Regions from separate parts of the Glaciecola petra genome, predicted to be linked through region 3. Evidence: predicted binding sites of a transcription regulator. Region 3 holds the regulator's gene; each other region holds the start of a gene.

Region 1 (5,398 bases), on a different contig from region 3:
AAACCCTCAAGTTTGTATTTGTAGTTATTGTTTAAAGGAGACGCAAAATCTAATGCAGCAAACTCAAAACCTATCAGGTAGTCTGTATGACGAATCTCTATCGCTTGGCTTTTTTGGTTTATTGACTCACTGACCGAAAAGACTTTGTTAAGACGTTGGAAGTGTGTCAGTTCTATGGGCGGTGGTGTGGGGTTTGGCTTTACTTCCGCCGGGTTAAAACGAGTTACACCTTCATTTCCGCCAAAATATAAATATCCGTTTTCATCTTTATGATATGAGCCAGAATTAAACTCGTTATCTTGAATCCCTTGTGAAACCGTATAGTTGACGATCTCCTTTGTCTCTCTATTTATCTTTGCTAAGGCTTTATTGGTACTGGCCCATAAAAAGCCTTCTTCGTCTTCCAACACGCCATATACAACATTGCTTGGCATACCATTTCCAGTGTGCAGTTTTTCAAAAGTAATTCGGCCACTGTCGAGGTTATAGGCGCTGAGTAAATTTAGCCCGCCACCTTGCGTGCCCACCCAAATATTTCTATTTGAATCTTCATGTATGGTCAGGATAGAGTTGGCACCAAGACTATCAGGGTCATCTAAGCGCCGCTGCATTCTAAACGCCGTTTCTGTTTTTGGTACAAATACGTTTAATCCAGCATCCCACGTACCGACCCATAACTTACCATCGAAACTTTCGTGTAAGGTCATCACTTTATTGCTACTAAGTGTGCTGATATCATCAGCATCAAATTTATATCGGGTAAAATTATCAGTCTTTCTATTGTAGCGATTTAAACCACCATTAAAGGTGCCAAACCATATTGTTCCGTCGGTTCCTTTAATAATAGACGTTATACCGTTTGCACCAATACTATTTTCATCAGCATTATCGTATCTGTAATGGGTGAATAGATTTTCTATTGGATTATATTTGGTCGCCCCTGAAATTCTGTAACCAAACCAAATTTCGTCGTCATTCACTTTCAACATTGACATGACTTTGTCGTCAATCAGTCCAGCTTGAGTGTCTGTTTGAAGGGGTAACTTTGAAACTTCTGAAGTACTCAAATCGACAATATCCAAGCCTGCATCATTACCAACAAACATCTTGCCCGCGTGCGTGCCAATCATAGTGGTAATATTTGATGATAATGAGTTAGCTTTCCCATCCGCTTTAAAATAGTGGTCGAATTGCGTTGTTCGAGTATTCCACTTATTCAAGCCATCAAAGGTTCCAACCCAAAATACATCAGTATTATCTAAGAATACACTCCATATCCTAGAGTCTGTTAAACCTGCTTTACCTTGCACATTCTTTTGGAGTAGCTGAAACTTTTCAGTGCCTACTTTTTTATAGTGTAGGCCGTTTCGTGTCCCTATCCACAATGTTTGCATGGCATCTTGACCAATCGCGTTAAGGGAATCATCCTCAAACCCTGCCACCATTTGAATCATATCTTCAAAATTTTCTAATTTTGGGCCTTTTAAATCGAAGCGATAGAGGCCTTGTTTAAATGTGCCTATCCACAAAACTTGTTCATGATCAATATACAAAGAACGAATACCTGAAGTTATGCCTTCATCTTTCGTATTGAAGTCTGGGATAACCACACTCACTTGTTCTGTTTTAATATTGAATTTTAATAAGCCATTTCGATCAGTACCAAGCCACAAATTACCTGCAAAATCTTCAATGAGTGTCCAGATGTCGGTATGAGAGCCATCTAATAAGGGGAAATTAAATTGCTTAAAATTATTCTCTTCGGGAATAAATTTATTTAAACCTTTTTTGGTCGCGACCCACATGGTGTTATTAGAATCACGCAATACCGCACGCACTTCTTTGTCATTAATTGAACTACGAGTGCCATTAGCTAAGTAACGAGTAAACTTGTTTGTTTTGTGGTCAAGAACACTTACGCCGTTTCGGGTGCCTGTCCAAATATTGCCATTTGCATCTTCTGCAATAGATTTTATCCACGGGGATGAGATAGATGTAGGGTCATTAAACTGAGTAATGTAGGCTGTAAAACCGATGCCGTCGTATTTATTCAGGCCTTCTTGTGTACCAAACCATAGAAACCCGCGCGAATCTTGGAAGATATCAATCACTGACTGCTGCGATAATCCGTTGGTAGTGCTTATTTTTTCAAACCGAATATTATCGGCAGAACCCATCAGCCATGGACTTAAAAATGCCAAGCACACAAAAAATAATATTTTTGTCGTTTGAATGGGTTTATGCAACAACACGTTTATTTTCATGCGGCCAGTTCTGTGTCTTGATTAATACAGGTTATCGTCACTAAAATAAATTTCTCCAATAAAAAAGCCATCAAATGATGGCTTTTTGTTTAGCTTTTTCAACGTGTCTTTAATCTACCCAACTAGACTCATCTACCACTACTTCGATATTAGGGTCAACTGGCTCAGGGTTAAGGTCAGTGCTTTGTAGGTCCATAGTTTCATTACCCCAATGAGTGCCCTGTAAACCCATGATTTCGTTACCCCAATGAGTACCAAGTAAACCCATCACTTCGTTACCCCAATGGGTACCTTGTAAACCCATGGTCTCGTTACCCCAATGAGTACCTTGTAAACCCATCACTTCATTGCCCCAATGAGTACCTTGCAAATTCATTGCTTCGTTGCCCCAGTGGCTTGCTTGCAGACCCATGGTTTCGTTACCCCAGTGAGTGCCTTGTAGTCCCATAGACTCATTACCCCAATGAGTCCCTTCAACAAACACTTTGCCATTACCAAGGTCAATGTAAAATTCGCCATCATCATCGACTCTAGCTGGACCTGCAAAGTGTTGCGTGCCTAATAAGTCCTGATGAATATCCAAGCCGTTGTTGGCGCATCCGGTCGCGTCACTCATTACAGCCTTGTACGCATCCACCATTCCTGCTCCTTGCGCAAATGGGCTGTAAGTCATCATTTCGCCATCATGTGCTAATTGAGCTGAGCTGATAATACGACATTTGACATCGTCTGCTGAGAGATACGGGTTTTCTGACAATACCAGTGCCGCAATACCTGACACCAAAGCAGCCGCTTGTGATGTGCCCGATACTACCGAGTAATTCTCACCCCATAAGCTTTTGCGCAATAGTTTCACAAGGAATCGCTCATCCATTTTAGTCTCTATTCCTGTTCCATATGCAACTACTTCCGGTTTGATAAACCCTTCAATAGTTGGCCCTTTTGCTGAGAACGACGCAATACGGTCATCTGTATAATCAAGTGGTGTATCGTTGTCGGATGCGGCTCCAACAGTCAAGGCATATGGGTTATTCCCAGGTACTGTGATACCCATTTCTTTGCCGTTATTTCCTGCTGAAACAACAACTACGACACCTGCATCCCATAAGCGCATTACTGCTTGGTTAATTGGGTCTTGCCAATAGTGGCTAACCGCATCAGCTCCTAAAGACATATTTACAACCCGGATTTTATATCTATATCTATTCTCGAATACCCAGTTCAATGCGTCTAAAACCTTTGAATAACTTGACTCACCGTTTTGGTCAAACGCTTTTACAGGTAGTATTGTCACGTCTGGTGCAATGCCATTATGTGTCCCCTTACGGTCGATAATACTGCTCCCAATAATTCCTGCTACGTGAGTACCATGACCATTTTTGTCATCGTTCCAACGGAAATTTTTACGACCACGCATAGCGTCGTATTTTACAGGAATACGCGGACGTGAAGCGCTGTCTCTGAATAGGAAGCGGCCGATAGCCCCCCCAAGGTTAGCACTACTATCGATAACAGCAACCGTTATACCGCGGCCTTTAATACCCATCTCATGCAAAGATTTGGCGTTTGATTGTTCAACGATATCGTTATTAATCACAAACTCTTTTAAGAGTTTCTTTGTCTGGCCTTTGTTTAAAATACTATTATTCATTGTCATCACAGTGCGGTCATCTTGTACAGTGACACTGCCGAGTGCTCTTATTTTTTCAGCCTGACTAGGAGTTAACATCGCACTCACAGCGTTGATGATGGGAAATTCTCGGCTTACGTCACCCCCTACTTGCGTAACGACTTTATTTAATCGTTGAGCGCTTGAACCTTGCAAAATGTATGATTTTGTTTCAATCTCATTGCCCCAATGGTTTTCTGCTTCCTGCTCAGGTCCTATGTGACCTTTGCTGGCAAAGTATATCGCTCCGCCAATAAAGCTTATCAAGAGAACGATAAGGGTGTTATTAAAAGCTTTCATTTTACTACCTCTGAATGTAAGCACAGTGAGCACTTTACTGCGAATGTATCCAACTAAAGCACCAACTGTGCCAACATTCTTATTTTTTTATCTTATTGTTTTTTATGGATATTTTTTTGATTAATTTAAAATTAAAAAATGAACAAAGAATTGAACAGCTTAAATAAATAATTGAACTCCATTTCTTTAAATTGATTAAATAAATGAACAAGTAGCGATATTAATGAATAGCACGCTAATTGCGTGACTGCAGAATATAAAATATATGTTAATTAAGGGTCATTGAATGTTCAGTTAAATATTAATTGACCGATATTAGAAATGGGATGTCAGGCAGCCATTTAATGCTTGGTTGTCATCACAACAAATACAGGAACCGGATCTATTTCAAATCTATATTGTAAAGGTTGTTATGCAGAGCAAACGTGTTCAAATATTAATTCTGTTGCTAATAATTAGCGTTATATATTCACTTTTAAGTGTTTTTTTAGTTAATGACCAAACTGACAAAAATTCATTTAGAGAGAGTGTTAGCTCAGAAGATAGAAAACCCATAAAAGATGATGGGAATCATTTGAATGGCGCAGACATGCTGACTAAAAAAAACACCCAGAAACTAAACTCAATTTCTGAACAACCAACAACCATTAATACTGAACTTGAACTTCCAAAACAATTTTTATTGGTGGGTACTCGATTAAAGACTGATTCAAACACTGAGCAAAGTATGGTTTTGTTGTCTTACGTAGGTGATTTGCATCAATACTTTGAAAATGATTTCTTGTTGAATACCGATATGCAGCTCGCAATGGTGTATGAAAGCAAAATAGATATTAGTTTCAAAGACCGTATTTTTACTATTGCTTTGAGCCCCCCAAATTTGTTAGCGCCTGATTTCAGAGAGGCGGAAAAATCTTATTCAGACTTTTTAGAAATGACCCCAGAGGAAATAGGCAGTCGCCCTCGAATACTTGAACATTTAATTATATTAACGCCTACTCCCTATATTGCCGATGGTCAGCTTATTTACCCAGGTTTAAATCCAGCGCTTTTTCAACAAGCGGGTTTTAAAGAAGATGATGTTTTAAAAACAATCAATGGTAAAAGTGTGACTATTGAGGCTGAGTTAGATGACATAAAAAAAGAGATGCTAAATGCCAGTACA
Region 2 (5,398 bases), on a different contig from region 3:
AATAAAATCAGTGATGTTAATTTGGCCAAGTACCTGCGGTTCAGCTTGAGCTCTTAATTGCGCAGACACTTCACCTTCTTGAGAAATAGTAATTTGTTGCGCTTCTGGCGGCACGGTTATGACAGGTTGCAACACAAAACCAGCACCTGGAGTCACAATTTGACCTTGGTCATTCAGGGTAAATTGGCCATTTCGAGTAAATGAAGCGCTTCCGTCTGGCATTTGTATTTCAAAAAAACCTTTTCCTTGAATAGACATATCTAACGCATTTCCAGTGGTAATAAGACCACCTTGCGTATGTGTTTTTTGAGTGGCGACAACCTTTGATCCTGCTCCGAGCATTAAACCCGATGGTAATTCTGTGTCAGCTGATGAACGCCCGCCAGGCTGATTAATATTTTGATAAAGCAGGTCTTCGAATACCGCTCTATCCTTTTTAAAGCCAACAGTACTGGCGTTTGCCAAGTTATTTGAAACAACTGACACATCTGTTTGCGCCGCGTCTAAACCTGTTTTACTTATCCATAATGCCGGATGCATATTTGTAACCTCCGCGAATTCAATTCGCTAAATAAACGTTTAATACTTAAATCATTCTTAATAACATGTTGCCACGCATGGCTAAGGTGTCGGCTTTTTTCATAAGCTTAACTTGCATTTCGTAATGACGTTGCAGACCAATCATATTCACCATTTCGTCAACAGCATTCACATTCGACCCTTCTAACATTCCGTTTTGTACCGTAACGGTGAGATCCTGCTGGGCAATCTCACCAGACTTCAAAGCAAATAGGCCGTCTTCACGTCGTTGAATTTGATCATTAGGTGGATTTACTAATTTAAGCTGGCCAATTTCTTCAACCGCATTCTCAGGCGCACCTTGTAGTCGAGCCGATATGGTTCCGTCAATACCAATGGTCAAGTTATTCAGTGGGACAGGCAAAAATATAGGACCATTGTTTCCCATTACTAAATTGCCTTTTGGGTCGAGCAAAGAACCATCGGCGCCTGTTGTAAATCCACCGGCGCGAGTAAATGCTTCCTCGCCTTCTGGAGTCTGCACACTAAACCACCCTTCGCCTTGGATGGCGATATCAAGCTCTCTGCCAGTAGTAATTTTGGGGCCCGACTCATAATTATTTGCTGGGCTTTCAGTCATTGAAAAAACGCGTGTTGGCAAGCCCTCACCAAATGCTGGCATGGCTCGGGCTTGTTCTAATTGTGCCCTAAAACCATTTGTTTGCGCATTAGCCAAATTGTTGGCGCGCACACCCGTAGCAATCAAATCTTGCTTAGCCCCGCTAGCTGCAATGTATAAAAGCTTATCCATTTATCTACCTTAGTTCCTAAATTAGGAATACACCGTTAGAGAAACACTCTCTGACTGTTGTTACTAAAGTTTTGCAAGTAGTGTGCCAATAGAAATAATGCGGAGATTTAAATGTATGGTATTGATTTATATGGTATTTACTAAAATTGCCGCTTACATGGAATAAGCGGCAATGCGGCAATTAATAACCGGGAAAGATCAAAATATAAAGACAATATTATCTAATATTTAGAATGGTCTGGTTAAGCTGGTTGTTCACTTCAAGCGCACGTGAATTTGCCTGGAAGTTTCTTTGCGCAATAATCATATCGATTAATTCAGTGGTTAAATTTACATTTGCTTGTTCAAGCGCAGAAGAATTAATATCTCCATATGTCCCAGTAGTCGCTTCGCCCGCTAGCGCTTCTCCAGAAAGTATACTTTCCTTCCATTGCGTAGAACTTTGCTGAGTTAAACCTTGTTCATTAGAAAAACGAGCGAGTGCAACTCTCACTATCGGCTCTGAGGTACCATTTGAAAATGTCGCTCTAACTAAACCGTCTGGCGAAATATCAATACCCGTTAATCTACCTACTGGTAAACCGTCTTGCTCTAGTGATGTCACTTCAAAAGCTGACGCAAACTGCGTAGGCTCATTCGGGTTAGCACCTGTTGGATCTAAATTAAAATCAATCGTAATTTGTTGTGTCGCATCAGAACCGTTCGCTAAAATCAATTCACCAAGTGCTTCAGTCTGTATTTTCTGGTTAGGTTGCGGCAAACCATCGGCAGACTCTATAGCAATAAAATCACCACCGTCACTAAATTGAATTTTCGCTGCCGTAGTTGCGAAGCCTGAGTTTGTGCCAACAACATTTACTGCAGTAGCAGGGTCAGATTCACTTCCGTCTGAATTTGTCATATCAACGAGTTGATCGTCTACGGCGGCTACGACATACCATTCATTTACTGCGGTAGGATCGTTGTCTTTAAGAAAGTAATATGTCATTACGTGACTATCACCAAGAGAATCATAAACAGTTACTGAGGTTGCTGCGTTATATGTAAGTGGATCAGTTGGATCAAATTCGGTCGGCTCTTTAATTTGTTCGCCTGCAGGCAAGTTAAACCTCACGTCGACCTCGGTTGTTGATTGCGGTGAGCCCGATGAATCGGGAATTCGAACCGGTACCGTGGTGCTCAAGGCTACCGAAGCAGAAGTGCCGTCTGGGTTAACTGGAAATCCTAATAAATTATCTCCGGCGGAATTAACCACAAAGTTATCTGAATCTAACTTAAATTGGCCTGCACGAGTAAATGAAAAGTCTCTTGAGGTAATTTCCGGTACGGTTGCAAAAAAGCCGTTACCCGTAATTGCCAAATCAAGTGCATTGTTTGTAAAACTTAAACTGCCTTGAGAAAATTGTTGTGACACTTCTTGTGTTAATACCCCATCCCCTACTTTAGTTTTGCCTGATGCTAATAAAGAAGCGGCATATACATCTCCAAACTCTGCTCGTGACTCTTTAAAACCAACTGTGTTAACGTTTGCTATATTGTTTGCAGTTGTATCTAAGTCTTTTTGTGATGCAGATACTCCACTTAATGCTATGTTAAATGACATGTTTTGCTCCTATGAATTACCGATTTGTATGACGTCGTCTAAACGAATGCTGACATCACCATCTAAATTTAATACTACACCCGCTCCTGACCCCGACAAACTCACGCTATCGACGTGGCGATTAATTGCGGTAGGTAGAGCGGTCGACTCTCCAAACACTTTACCTTGAACGGTGACAGCATAATCACCAGGCGGCATTAAATTGCCGCTGCTGTCGGTCCCGTCCCAGCTAAATTCAATGTTGCCTGCGGCTTGTGTGCCAATGTCAATAGTCCTGACTACTTCACCGCTTGCGTTTTGAATCGCTATTTGAGTCTCTTGGGAGGTTTGTTCGCTAATAATTACGCCAGATAAACCGTCGCCTTCATTTGCCATATGACCTATATTGCCTGTCACTAAAACCGACTGACCAATTAGACTGGATGCCTGCAACGCTTGGTTGCTAGTCATTGAGGCTGCAAAACCCTCAAATTTTTCATTTAATTGCGAGATACCATCAGCCGTTGTAAAAGACGTCATCTGTGCAACTAATTGGTCGTTATCAACAGGCTTTGTTGGATCCTGATTAGCAAGTTGTTCGGTCAACAGCGCAAAAAAGTCTTCTTGTTTTAATTGTTGCTCAGTTCCATCTGAAACTGGCACTGGGTCTTCGGTTTCCCAATACAGTGTTGAGTTAAGACCATTAGTAGGCAGTAAATCCATAATTATTTCCTCAACCTAATGTCAATTAATTCTGGCCAAGTTGCAATACTCGACGGAAGATCCGCTTGGTAGTATCAGCAACCTGAACGTTTGTTTCATAACCCTTTGATGCCGATAACATGTCGGCCATTTGCTCAACTATGTTGACATTGGGCTTGTAAATATAGCCGTTTTCATCGGCTAATGGATTGCCTGGCGAATATTCGACTTGCAATGGCGCTGTGCTATTAACGATACCCAACACGCTAACACCCACACCTTTAGTTTGATCAGCATTTGCTTGGTCTAGTGCTGCAGCAAAAACAGGGTGACGCGCTTTATAGGTTTCTTCATAACTACTGCTGACCGTATTAGCATTGGCGATATTACTTGCAGTTGTGTTCAACCTTACAGACTCTGCCGCCATACCAGTACTAGAAATATTCATCACATTAAACAAACTCATTATTGACCTCCGCTGCTAAGCGCTTTTTTCATGCCTTTGAACTTACCGTTCAATAACATTAAACCTGCTTCATAACGCATACCTGTTTCCAGAAAGGCATTTCGTTGCTGCTGCACATCAACAGTATTACCATCGCCGGTATCCGGTTGATTAGGGATAATAAAATCGATTTCAGATTGCATTTGACTAACGCCACTTAAGTGATTTTCATGGGTTTTAACTAACTGACTGTTGTTATGTTGTGCACCCGATTGCATACTCTTGGCTGTTTTCATGGCCGATTGGAAGTCTATGTCCCTTGTTTTATACCCAGGAGTATTTGCATTGGCCAAATTACCTGAGATTACTTCCATACGCTGACTACGAACCTTTAAAGCGTCGTGATGGACATTTACCAGTCTGTCTAAATCGATTGCCATGTTAAGCACCTTGCACTAACTATTAATCTGCATTTGTATTCGCCCAGCTATTTTGCTTTACGAATGAATATGCATTCTTCACAGGACCTATGAGCAAGTGCTGTGCCATTTTCAAAAAAAATCAGTAAATGGGGTCTAAAGGAGGAAGGAAATAAGGCAGGAATACTAGCTAAAGCCTTGAATAATATAGGCCTTTTCTTTCTGAGTTCATGGTAAACTCTCGTTCTGCACCACCAATCGTTTCGGCGGCTCCTAACATTAATGCTGCATTTGTAGACATGCAAGCGGCAAACTTTAGCAGTATGTCGGTTTTTTGTTTGCCGTTAAAATAAATGAGGACGTTACGACAAAAAATAACATCAAACTTACCTAATGCTTTGAAAGATGAGAGCAGGTTGACCTGTTCGAATCTAACCATGCTTTTAATAGTCGCATTGACCTGCATGTGCTTATCGTCAATTTTTTCAAAAAACGCTTGCCGATAATATGCGGGTAATCCTCTACTTAGGGCCATTTCATGATAACTACCGATTTTAGCTTGTGTCAGTACACGTTTGTTAAAATCACTCGCCACAATTTCGACATTTCTAAATCGACCTGGGTTATTTTTTTGGTAATTTGCGATCGTCATTGCAATTGAATAAGGCTCTTGACCGGTAGAGCATGCACTGCTCCAAACTCTCAGTGTATTTTGACTGTCACTCAATCGAGGCAAAATATTGTCTTGTAATAAGTCAAATGGATAGGCGTCTCTAAACCAAAATGTTTCGTTGGTTGTCATTAACTCAAGACTTTCATTCGTTAATGCGATGTCGCTTTGTTGAATCAATTTACTAATAAGGGCATCATAATCAGCACAATTTGAATTCTTCAATAAACCACTTAAGCGGCTTTTCACT
Region 3 (5,398 bases):
AATCATCACGTGTTTTAGTGACTGAAGATTCAAGCAACAATGCAACATCGCCAGCAGGAATATCGTGCAGGAGCTTGCGCACTCGCACGAATGCACCAGCGTTTAGATACCTGTTGATAGATAACAAGCGTGTTTGTGTATCTGAATTGTCGATAATTTCTGACATTGGATTAAACCCAACAGTAACCATAAACATGGAAATTTGGCTAAATAGTATAACACTAAGTCGTCAATAATTCAGTGAATTCTTGTTAATTCAGTGGCTTATTCACCTTCGTCGAATTTATTGGCGATTAGATTTTCGATTTCAGACATTGCGTTTTCAGCATCCACCCCACTGCATTCAACCGTTACTTGTTTACCTTTTCCACTGCCCAGCATCAATAAAGCAATCACACTATTTGCCGGTGCTGCTTGGTCATCTTGCGAAATAATAATGTCACTTTGATACTTTGAAGCAAGTTCCACGAGTTTAGTGGCTGCTCTCGCATGCAAACCAAGCTTATTGAGAATGGTTAAGGTTTTAGTAATCTTCACGCTTTTTGTCACATTTTTAGTCGTTATTATTGATAGGTTTAAAATTGCTTACAGTGGTATCGTCATTAAGCAGATTTTGAGTACTAGGCGTGTTTTCTATTTTGGGTGTAATTCGTTTTAATTCTCTGTGCTTAACTTGTGCATCACCATGACTATTTTTAAAAGCTTCATAGAGGGCCTGTGCCACATAAACTGACCTATGTTGCCCACCCGTACATCCAATAGCAATAGTGACATAGCTTCTGTTATTGCGCTCCAAATGTGGTAGCCAAGTTGTGACAAAGCTTTGTACTTGCCAAATGAGCTTCATTACCAGGGGTTGCCCAGATAAAAATAGCTCGACGGGTCCATCTAAGCCGGTTAAAGGGCGTAAGTCAGGTTCCCAATGTGGATTGGGCAAAAAGCGGACATCAAATACATAGTCACTGTCTTTTGGCAGGCCATATTTAAATCCAAATGATTCGAATACAATGACCAAATCAGAGCTTTTTTTACCCAAAACACGTTCTCTAACTAGTTCGGCTAAATCGTGGACTGATAATTGATCAGTATTGATATGAAGGTCGGCTTTCTCAGCTACAGGAACCAGAATTTCTTGCTCGGCGCTAATAGCATCAATCAAGGAGTTACTTTGTTTAAAAAGAGGGTGTAGTCGCCGAGTTTCACTATAACGCTTAATCAGTACGTCATCGCTGGCGTCTAAAAATATAATAGTGATATCCCAAAATTCAGGGAGATATTCGAGTAACTCACTAATTTCATTTTCTGTTTCGGGCATGTTTCTAACATCAATACTAACCGCAACAAGCTCGTGCTGTTCAACTACTGTATGTGTTAGCGTGGGCAAGAGTGAAACCGGAATATTATCAACACAATAATAGCTCAAGTCTTCTAAAGCTCTTAAAGCGATTGACTTTCCAGAACCTGAACGCCCACTTATTATTAACAGTTTCATGATGTTTATTATGCCAAAGCTGCCACTATTTGGTTTTTAGTTTCTGCTTTTCGGATGGCTTTTACAATATCTTTATTACTTAATTTGCGCGCGATACCTGAAAGCGCTTGTAAATGTTGGTCTGTTTGCTCGTCTGGTACCAAGATAGCAAAGAAGATATCGACTGGATGACCATCTATGGCATCAAATTCAATTGGGTGATTGCTTGTCACAATTACAGCTATCATATTGGCCAGGCCTTTTATCCTGCCATGCGGTAACGCGATGCCATTGCCTATGCCAGTACTGCCCATTTTTTCGCGGCTAATTAAGCTACTTAACACTTCAAGTTGGTCTAATTCAGGAGATTGTTTCACAGCAATTTGAGAAATGATTTCAAAGATGCGTTTCTTACTGTTGCACTCAACCGAACATTGAGTCCGGTCGAGTGAAATGATGTCGTTTATTATCATTGATATTTCTTAACGATGGTTAGTATATCGTTTATTCTTAAAGGAGCTTAAAAGTATAGAGCTGGCATTTGAGTCGCTCTAGTTAATGTCGTTTTAACTTTTCTTTATGCTTAATAACCTGTCGGTCTAGCTTGTCTATCAAGCCGTCAATGGCTGCATACATATCGGTATGTTCATTGTTGGCGAAAACTTCACCACCGTTTAAATGCATTGTAGCTTCAGCTTTTTGACTCAATTTCTCGATGTTTAAAATTACATGTACGTTGTTGATATGATCAAAGTGCCTCTCTAATTTTTCAAACTTTGTATCAACATAGTTGCGTAATGAATCGGTGATTTCTACATGATGACCTGTCAGGTTAATTTGCATATAAATAATCCTCTTTTGCTCGTTTACACGAGACTTTTTCGCTGATTGGAAGGGGGAATGTTTAAAGACTCCCGATATTTTGCAATTGTTCGCCTAGCAACGTTTATGCCTTGCTCAGCGAGCATTTGTGCAATTTTGCTGTCACTTAATGGTTTATGGGATGGTTCGTCAGCGACCATTTTCTTAATAAAGGCTCTAATAGCAGTAGACGAACAGTTTTCACCTGAGTCTGTTGACACATGAGAAGAGAAAAAGTATTTCAGCTCAAATATTCCCCTAGGGGTATGCATATATTTTTGTGTGGTGACTCGAGAAATGGTCGACTCGTGCATATCTACCATTTCAGCAACATCATTGAGTACCATGGGCTGCATTTTTTCTGGACCTTGCTCAAAAAATTCTCGTTGCTTTGCGACAATACAATGCGACACTTTGAGTAATGTTTCGTTACGACTTTCTAAACTCTTTATAAACCATTTTGCCTCTTGTAAGTGAGACTTGATATATTGAGAATCGTTCGGATTTTTTGTCGTTTTTGACAACTGAGCGTAAGTTTCGTTTACGGATAAAGCCGGCAATGCTTCATTATTTAATTCTACCGTCCAAATTCCTTTTTTCTTGTAAACGTTGACATCGGGTATGACATATTCAGGTTCTCTCGCAGAAACAACGCTACCAGGACGGGGATTTAGGGTTTTTAGTAAACGCATGACTTCGCGTAATTGGTCTTCTTTAAGCCGTGTTTTACGCATCAACGTACGGTAGTCTTTGCTGCTAATTAAATCGCTATGTTCTTCAATTAAAGAGCGTGCTTGTTCCAACCATGGTGTATTCTCGTCAAACTGTTGCAATTGTACTAACAAGCATTCTTGTACCGAGCGAGCTGCAGCGCCTACTGGGTCAAAACGTTGAATTCGTTTGAGCACGCATTCTACTTCGTCAAGTTCAATTTCGGCGTCATCTAAGCTCTCTAGTATCTCTTCTGCACTCACTGTCAGGTAACCTGATTCATCCACTGAATCAATAATAGCGATGGCGATAGATTTATCTGTTTCACTAAAGTGGGTCATTTCTGTTTGCCACATTAGATGGTCTTGAATGCTCTCAACAGTTTCACCTTGATAAATAAAATCGTCATCGGGATTGGTGCCCACCATTTTAGTAGGCGCTGAACTGGAGCCTAGGTATTCGTCCCAAGAGGTATCTACTGGCAGGTCGTCGGGCAATTCTTTATTTTCTAAAGCCTCATGACTGTCCATTTGATCAGAGCCATCTTTCTCGCCATTGATTTGTGTTTCGGTATTTTCTGATGCACTTGCCGACGCGCCCGCTGTTTCAGAATCGGATTCGCTTTGGTTGCGGTCATCACGACTCTCGTTTTCGAGTGACTCTAACAAGGGGTTAGAATCGAGGGCTTCTTGAATTTCTTGTTGTAAGTCTAATGTGGAGAGTTGCAACAACTTAATCGCCTGCTGCAACTGTGGCGTCATTGTTAGCTGTTGACTAAATTTAAGCTGTAAAGAAGGTTTCATTACATTCCTATCACTACAAACGATTCACACATATTAGCTATAATCACCTATAAAATTAATTTGTTTAACAGTCTCGTATCGCCTTGCTTATTCTCAATATAACATATTCTTTTAATGTACTTATATTAAGTGTTCCTCAATTACTACATCGACAAACACCGTCCATTCTTTTGCATGATTATTTAAATAATCGAATAAAGTTTACTCAAAATAACTACAAAGAAAATTGCTCACCTAAGTATACATCTCTTACTGTTTGATTTGATAGTACTTCTTGCGCATTTCCAGAAGCAATTAATTCGCCATGACTAACAATATAGGCTGTTTCACATACATCTAGGGTTTCTTTGACATTATGGTCAGTGATCAGTACTCCTATACCGCGCTCTTTTAATTGGTATATTATCTTCTTTATATCATTTACAGAAATTGGGTCAACACCTGCAAATGGTTCGTCTAGTAAAATAAATTTAGGGTTGGCTGCAAGCGCTCTTGCTATTTCCACCCGTCTTCTTTCGCCACCAGACAAGCTCATGCCCAAATTATTACGTATATGATTGATATTAAAGTCGTCGAGTAATTCGTCGGCTATTTGTTCCCTCTGGTTATTTGAAATATCTTTGCGTGTTTGCAAAATAGCCATCAGGTTTTCATAAACACTCAATTTCCTAAAAATGGATGCTTCTTGTGGTAAATAACCAATACCTTGCCTGGCGCGTTCGTGCATTGGTTGCATGCTCACATTTATTTGATCTATAAAAATATTACCTTTGTCTAAGGGAACCAAGCCTACGATCATATAAAAGGTCGTTGTTTTACCCGCGCCATTAGGACCAAGTAAACCAACAATTTGGCCAGTGGAGACTTCAATACTAACGTCTCTAACGACTTGTCTCGATTTATATGATTTTGCTAAGTTTTTTGCGCAAAGTGTACTGTTCACGACTATTCGTCTTCCTCGTTTTCATTCTCTTTACTTTTATCTGAGGGTGTACTATTTGAAAATGCACCAGGGCTCAGTACAGTGGTAACTGGGCCGCTGCTATCTGCTGTACTAGATGCGAGAATTTGTTCCTTTGCCATATCAAAAACGATGGAATCACCAGTAACCTGAATTTCGTTTTGTACAATAGATGCCACACCTTTGAGTGATATTGTACGAGCTCCGACTTCGTATACTATTTCGTTAGCTCGTGCTTCAACCATAGTACCGTCTTCTAAGCGTTGTTTATAGCTGGCAGGGTTGCCGCTGGCCATAATGATTTCTTTGCCTTTACCGGCGGCCGCATCGGCTTCTACTCGTTGTGCCAATATTTCCAAGCTACCTTGTCTAATCACTACATTATCAATAAATATAGAGGTTTTCTTTTTGCCATCGAGTGTTTGACTATTCGATACTAAGGTAACAGGTAAGTTAAAGTCAGTACTGATGGCATCGACTTTTGAGGCTGTAGCACTTTCATCTTGAGCCGTGCTTTGTTGATTTTGCATGGCGTGCGCCACCTGAATTGAAGCTAACAAGACAGATGTCGCGATTATTTTACAAGCTAGG

Evidence for each region. Region 3 encodes sigma-54, which starts transcription at its own class of promoters, with help from an activator protein. Its sites were predicted from a motif close to GTTGGCACGNNNNTNGNNT; they were not measured.
Region 1: the regulator sigma-54 is predicted to act here: its motif matches at 4,290-4,308, upstream of RM552_RS12230 (S8 family peptidase).
Region 2: the regulator sigma-54 is predicted to act here: its motif matches at 4,591-4,609, upstream of flgB (flagellar basal body rod protein FlgB).

Annotation. Positions count from the first base shown of each region.
Region 1 covers NZ_JAVRHX010000003.1:324,942-330,339, forward strand. Annotated here, with positions in the region: gene RM552_RS12225 (ligand-binding sensor domain-containing protein) at 1-2,264, opposite strand, end outside; gene RM552_RS12230 (S8 family peptidase) at 2,374-4,233, opposite strand; gene RM552_RS12235 (hypothetical protein) at 4,646-5,398, shown strand, end outside.
Region 2 covers NZ_JAVRHX010000001.1:645,523-650,920, reverse strand. Annotated here, with positions in the region: gene flgG (flagellar basal-body rod protein FlgG) at 1-540, opposite strand, end outside; gene RM552_RS02875 (flagellar basal body rod protein FlgF) at 587-1,330, opposite strand; gene flgE (flagellar hook protein FlgE) at 1,548-2,933, opposite strand; gene RM552_RS02865 (flagellar hook assembly protein FlgD) at 2,943-3,635, opposite strand; gene flgC (flagellar basal body rod protein FlgC) at 3,661-4,080, opposite strand; gene flgB (flagellar basal body rod protein FlgB) at 4,080-4,499, opposite strand; gene RM552_RS02850 (CheR family methyltransferase) at 4,669-5,398, opposite strand, start outside.
Region 3 covers NZ_JAVRHX010000004.1:277,231-282,628, reverse strand. Annotated here, with positions in the region: gene mgtE (magnesium transporter) at 1-166, opposite strand, end outside; gene RM552_RS14180 (HPr family phosphocarrier protein) at 265-537, opposite strand; gene rapZ (RNase adapter RapZ) at 554-1,492, opposite strand; gene ptsN (PTS IIA-like nitrogen regulatory protein PtsN) at 1,501-1,944, opposite strand; gene hpf (ribosome hibernation promoting factor) at 2,027-2,314, opposite strand; gene RM552_RS14160 (RNA polymerase factor sigma-54) at 2,338-3,846, opposite strand; gene lptB (LPS export ABC transporter ATP-binding protein) at 4,061-4,789, opposite strand; gene lptA (lipopolysaccharide transport periplasmic protein LptA) at 4,792-5,337, opposite strand; gene lptC (LPS export ABC transporter periplasmic protein LptC) at 5,387-5,398, opposite strand, start outside.